One region of the Pantoea sp. X-Soil-YNGN-785 genome, then DNA from elsewhere that is predicted to be linked to it. Evidence: predicted binding sites of a transcription regulator. Region 1 holds the regulator's gene; the other holds the start of a gene.
What was found. Region 1 encodes Fur, which represses iron uptake genes when iron is present. Its sites were predicted from a motif close to ATAATAATGAGAACNACTATCAA; they were not measured.
Positions count from the first base shown of each region.

Region 2: AC6I8E_RS02005 (isochorismate synthase) is a predicted target of Fur. The motif match lies at 1,290-1,312, and genes of this name have one in related genera.

Region 1 is NZ_AP035942.1:1,135,799-1,139,006, forward strand. It holds gene glnS (glutamine--tRNA ligase) at 1-325, shown strand, start outside; gene AC6I8E_RS05210 (hypothetical protein) at 562-957, shown strand; gene fur (ferric iron uptake transcriptional regulator) at 1,023-1,466, opposite strand; gene fldA (flavodoxin FldA) at 1,813-2,343, opposite strand; gene ybfE (LexA regulated protein) at 2,476-2,751, opposite strand; gene ybfF (esterase) at 2,920-3,208, opposite strand, start outside.
Region 2 is NZ_AP035942.1:449,513-452,720, forward strand. It holds gene AC6I8E_RS02000 ((2,3-dihydroxybenzoyl)adenylate synthase) at 1-74, opposite strand, end outside; gene AC6I8E_RS02005 (isochorismate synthase) at 85-1,263, opposite strand; gene fepB (Fe2+-enterobactin ABC transporter substrate-binding protein) at 1,440-2,408, shown strand; gene entS (enterobactin transporter EntS) at 2,403-3,208, opposite strand, start outside.

The DNA of each region.
Region 1 (3,208 bases):
TGCCGATGGCCGTAAGGTCAAAGGGGTGATTCACTGGGTGTCTGCGGATCACGCGCAGCCAGCAGAGTTCCGTCTGTATGATCGTCTGTTCAGTGTGCCAAATCCGGGCGCGGCAGAGGACTTCCTGGCGGTAATCAATCCTGAGTCACTGGCGATCAAACAGGGCTTTGTGGAACCGGGCCTGCGCGATGCAGAACCGACCACTCCATTCCAGTTTGAACGTGAAGGTTATTTCTGTGCCGACAGCGTTTACTCTAAACCGTCGCAGCTGGTGTTTAACCGCACCGTCGGTCTTCGTGATACCTGGGCGAAAACCGGCGAATAAATTTTTTTGAGGCTAACCTCATAAAATGACAAAAGGGCGATTTATCGCCCTTTTTTGTTGCCCCGATTTTAATCATTGCCGACGATTATTCTGACCTAACCGCAACCGATTAAATGCCGCATTGTGAGAGAAATCTGAGTTTAAAAAAATTAATCAATTTCCGGATGTGAATTATCCGCTTTCAGGTAGGCTATGCGCTCTCAGAGGTTGCAAAGCGGGTTACAGAAGGAAAAAAAATGACAGTTCTCGCCCAGGAAGCCAGAAACAGTGTGGTCGTTTTACATCAGCTCATTGAACGTATTTTTAACCAGCCTGCCGGATCTGATGACAGTTTTGAGCTGCTGATGTCCTATTTCCATCCTGAATTCCGCATGGTCACCCCAAAGGGCAGAGAGTGCAATCTGAACGAGGTCGAGGAACTCTTCAGGCAGTTGCAGGGACAGCGCGAAGGGATGCGTATTGCCACCTGCGAGCACGTCATCCTTTCTCATCATGAGAAAGAGATCACCGTGCAGTATCGCGAAATGCAGATGATGAATGGCAATAATCAGAGCCGTATTTCGCTTGCGATACTGGACTGCAGCAGCTCCATTCCACGCTGGCGCTATCTGCAGGAGACGCTGGTCGCCTGATATCACAGCCCAGGACAGACGAAAAAAAACCGGTGAATTCACCGGTTTTTTTATTTCAGTTCGCGTTACTGGTCGTGCAGGGTTTCATCTTCCCGGCAATCGCCCAGCGTACAGTGTCCATAGAGATAGAGGCTGTGGTTGGTCAGCTTGATGCCATGACGGGTGGCGATTTCGCGCTGACGTGTTTCGATCGACTCATCGCTGAACTCAATAACTTTGCCGCAATCCAGGCAGATCAGATGATCGTGGTGATGCTGCTGCGTCAGTTCAAAGACAGATTTGCCGCCTTCAAAGTTATGACGGGTCACGATACCAGCGTCATCAAACTGGTTCAGAACACGGTAAACGGTAGCCAGGCCAATCTCTTCGCCGATGTCGATCAGGCGTTTGTACAAATCTTCCGCACTGACGTGATGGCACTCAGGTTCCTGAAGCACTTCCAGAATTTTCAGTCTGGGCAGCGTCACTTTCAGGCCAGCCTTCTTTAATGCGGTGTTGTTGTCAGTCATGCGGATTTTGTCCTGTCACTATATTCACTTTTGTGGCTTGTCGCCTTGAATGTCGATCTGCGCTCATTCTCATTTGCGTCTCATTATAGAACTGAAGCGATGAAATGAAAACCAGAGGGCGTGCCTGAATCATCACGGGCTGTGGGGGATAGGTCACCGGGCCGGGGAGGATTCTGGCAGATGTCTGTTGGTACATCGCTTAGTCTTGCCGCCTGAGAAATAAGCGGAAGATCGATGCGGGTATTCTACAGATTAAACGGAGAAAGTTAAAAAAATGTGGCTATTATTTCTATAGGAATTTCCATTGCCTCAATGTGAGCTGGCGCTCACATTGAGTCGGGCAGGATCAGGCTTCGAGAATATCTTTCAGCTGCAGTTCATCAGAAATCTGCTTAACCCACTGCTCTACGCGCTGGTTAGTCAGTTCAGGCTGGCGATCTTCATCAATGGCCAGACCCAGGAAGTGGGTATCATCGGCCAGACCTTTTGAGGCTTCGAAGTGGTAACCTTCGGTTGGCCAGTGTCCGACAATTACTGCACCATGTGGCTCAATGATGTCACGGATCGTGCCCATCGCATCACAGAAGTACTCCGCGTAATCTTCCTGATCGCCGCAGCCAAACAGCGCAACCAGCTTACCGTTGAAATCGATCTCTTCCAGCGTCGGGAAAAAGTCATCCCAGTCGCACTGCGCTTCACCGTAGTACCAGGTCGGAATGCCCAGCAGCAGGATATCAAACGCTTCCAGATCTTCTTTTGTGCTTTTCGCGATGTCATGCACTTCTGCAACGTCTGTACCCAGCTGTTTCTGGATCATTTTTGCAATGTTTTCGGTATTGCCGGTATCGCTGCCAAAGAAGATGCCTACGAGTGCCATGAGTAAAATAACCTCTTAAATCCTGATAATGAGATGTGTGCCGCAGCACATTTCAGCGAATAATAGCAGACGAGAGAAAACCGGTGAACGGTTAAAGCCCCGACATTTGCTCCTGCGTGCGATTTGCCCGCATTAATCCAGTTTGAGCTGTGCCAGCAGCATCTGTTCAATCAGCTCGCTGCGGCTGAGATTGCGCTGTTCTGCCAGCGTGTTGAGCGCATCGACGGCTTCACTGTTCATTTTCAGTTCGACACGACGAAGTCCGCGTCCTTTGTCACGTTTAAGCTGATTGCGCTTGTTGATGCGCAGCTGTTCATCACGCGAAAGCGGACTGGTTTTGGGTCGACCAGGGCGGCGCTCATCAGCAAAGAGATCGAGCGTCGTGCGGTCAGTCTGTTCTTTTGCCATGGCTTAGTAAAACTGAATGGGGGCGGGCGCCAGTCACTCACCGCGCAGATTATAAATTATTGGCTATTGCCGCAGCAAAACGGACGCGCGGCAAAATTTTAGCGCGCCATCATACTTCACGCTTACTCCGGACGCCAATCCTAAACCTTTGCCGCCATCTATTTGCTTTTAAAGCGCAAAAAAGCGACGGACACTGCGCAAAACGGCATCGGGTTTCTCTGCATGAACCCAGTGTCCCGCGCCTCCAATGACATGTGCCTGCGCGGCCGGGAACTGCTGCAACAGCGCATCGCGGTAGCGGTTGTCCAGATAGCTGGAGTCGCCTCCGCGAATAAACAGTGCCGGATGATCCCATGCCGGAACGGGCTGCCAGCCCGAAATCGTGGTGTAGTTATCCCACAGCACCGGGACGTTGAAGCGCCACTCGCCCGCCTGAAATGACTTCAGCAGGAACTGA
Region 2 (3,208 bases), 690 kb from region 1:
AGATCCAGCCAGTACCCTTTTTCACGGTAACGTGCAGCCAGATCGTCCGGCCAGCGGCTGTAAGAAATCGTCATACAGGTTCCTTTAGTGCAATCCAAAAGCGCGAAGCATGGTGTCGAGTTTGACGCCGGTTTCGCGCCACTCGGATTCAGGTTGTGAGTCCGCCACGATGCCCGCACCAGCAAACAGCCGGACCCGCGGACCATTCACCGTGCCGCAGCGGATGGTTACGACCCATTCGCCGTTGCCCTGATCGTCACACCAGCCGACGATGCCGCCAAACAGCTGACGCTCAAACGGTTCAAGTTGCTGAATCAGCGCCTGAGCACGCTGATGCGGAAAGCCGCTGAGCGCCGGTGTCGGATGCAGCAGGCAGGCCAGTGACAGCGCATTTTCGCGGTCGTCCAGCACTTCGCCCCGAATCTGCGTAGCGAGGTGCCACAGTGTCGGGGTGGTCAGCAGGGAAGGGATTTCCGGGACTGACAGCAGGCGACTGCGCGGCTGCAGCGTCATGCGCATCGCGTCCGTCACCAGTTTATGTTCATGCCGGTCTTTAGCTGACCGCATCAGGCTGTCACCTGAGGCCTGGTCACGCTGTGGATCGCTGTTGCGCGGCGCTGAACCGGCCAGCGGACAGGAGCTGAACTGACGGCCCTGCTTACGGATCATCAGTTCAGGGCTGGCACCCACCAGCGCGCCGCCATCAGGCAGCGGCAGATGAAAATGATAGCTGTCAGGGTTCTGCGCCAGGATGCGCTGCATCAGGGCGGCCGTATCGACCGGCTGTTCCGCCACGATCTCCATCAGCCGCGACAGCACCACTTTATCCGGATCGCCGCGCTGCGTGGCCGCTACGGCCTGCGCAACCATGTCAGTGAAGGTGGCGTGATCCGGCAGCGCCGTACGGCGACGAACTTTTGGCAGATTGCTTTCAGCCAATGAGGCGTGGGCTTTCAGATCGTCACGTTGAAAGGTCTGATACGACTCAGGGATAAACAGTGCAGCGGGCTGATCCACATCGAACGGGATCGCACCCACCAGAATGGGATGGGCTATGCCCTGTTTTCTGGCCGAGGCAAAATGATGCTGCAGTTGTTGCTGAAACTCTCCGGTCAGCTGCTCACCCTGGTTTACCGGAGCAGTGAGTGTCGTAAAACAGCCCTGAGTCGTCAGGCTTCGCCAGGGTGAAGTAAACAGGAAGCCACGGCAGAGTGCCGGAAAATCCTGCAGCAGGGGATGTTCAAATGCCAGTGATTCCACCATAATTTCACCTATAAATGATAAGATAACTAATAATGATTATCATTTGTATTATGGTGCAGTAACCTACGTCGAATAGCCGAAGGTGTCAATAAATACGCGGTGATTCAGCTGGTTTTGTTGGTTAAATCAGCACAAGTTGTCGCCCGGATTACCAGAGAGAAATAGGATGAAAACAAATGACTAAACAGGGAGTAACGTCGGCATTAGCGCTGTTTTTGCTGAGTATCACTCTGTTCAGCGTGACCGCTGTTGCACAGACCGGCTGGCCGCGCACCTTCGCGGGGGCAAAAGGTCAGGTCACCCTGGCTCAGGCACCGACCCGCATTGTCTCGACCAGTGTCACCCTGACTGGCTCGCTGCTGGCGATTGATGCGCCAGTAGTTGCCAGTGGTGCAACCGCACCCGGCAGCCGGCTGGCTGATGAGCAGGGATTCTTCCGGCAGTGGGGGCGTGTGGCGAAACAGCGTGGCGTAAAGCGGCTCTATATTGGTGAACCCAATGCGGAAGCGATCGCTGCGGAAGCGCCAGACCTGATTGTGGTCAGCGCCACCGGTAATGATTCAGCGATCAAACTGGCCGATCAGCTCTCGGCGATTGCACCGGTACTGGTCGTTAACTATGACGATAAAAGCTGGCAGCAGCTGGTGACGCTGCTGGGTGAGGCGACCGGGCATGAGGCGGATGCCGCTGCCCGGATAAGCGAGTTCGACGCGCGTGAAAAGGCGCTGAAGGCAAAGCTGACCCTGCCTCCGCAGCCGGTTTCTGCAATGGTGTGGAACGGAGATGGCCGGGCTGTGAATCTCTGGACGGAGGCATCGGCACAGGGGAAGTTACTGCAGGAGCTGGGCTTCACGCTGGCAACGCCACCGGCGACGCTTCAGTCTGCTCACAGCATGGGACAGCGTAAAGATATTCTTCAGCTGTCAGGCGAAAATCTGGCGGAAGGCCTGAATGGACAGACTTATCTGCTGTTTGCCGCCGAAGATAACACGGCTGCGCAGGTAATGAGCAATGCTTTTCTGGCGCAGACCCCAGCGGTGCGCGCTAAAGCGGTCTATGCGCTGGGGCTGGATAGCTTTCGTCTCGACTACTACAGCGCCAGTCATTTACTGACGCGGCTGGAAGCGCTGTTCGTGAAATCATGATGTGGCATCGTCGGAGGCAGGCCGTTGATAGCGTCGCAGGCGGGCCATCAGCAGCCACATGATGAGACCCAGCACGGTGGCTGCCAGGCCAGAGAGGGCGGCGGCCTGCTGCGGCAACAGCAGTGAACCCATCGCGCCAATTATTGCTGCACCTATCGCATCGCCGGTGACATTCTGCGCTGTCCAGAGGCTGTTGATCCTGCCAAGCAGCGCATCGGGCGTCAGCGTCTGAATCATCGCGTACTGCACCAGGCTGCTGATGGCACTGAAATAACCAAAGGCTACGAGGCAGATCAGACTCAGGCTGAACCACGGCATCAGGCTGAACAGAGCCAGTGCGACGAATGCCGCGATGGCACTGACCAGAATCAGGCGGCCCGGCTGTGGCGACTGTGCCAGCCGTCCGCTGGTCAGCGCGCCTGTCGCAGCACCCAACGGCACGGCGGCGTACATCAGTCCCAGCGCCGTCAGACCGACCTGCCAGTGAGGGGCCAGCGCCGGATAGAGCACACGCACCGCGCTGGCTAGCGTTACCAGCGCGCCAGTCAGCGCCGCCATACCTACAATTGGCGTATCGAACAGGAAGCGGACGCCGCTGCTTAGTGCCTTTATGGGATGTTCACGCGGCTGCGGCGGTGGCGCAAGCGGCGGCAATCGCAACAGGGTTAACACCGTCAGCAGCGTGCCGAACGCGGCCAGCCCGTAGTTCCACGCCACACCGCCCTGAGCAATCACCATACCCGCAATCGCGGGTGACAGAATCGCGCCAAAGCGCACCGTCAGCATAGTAATGGCACCCG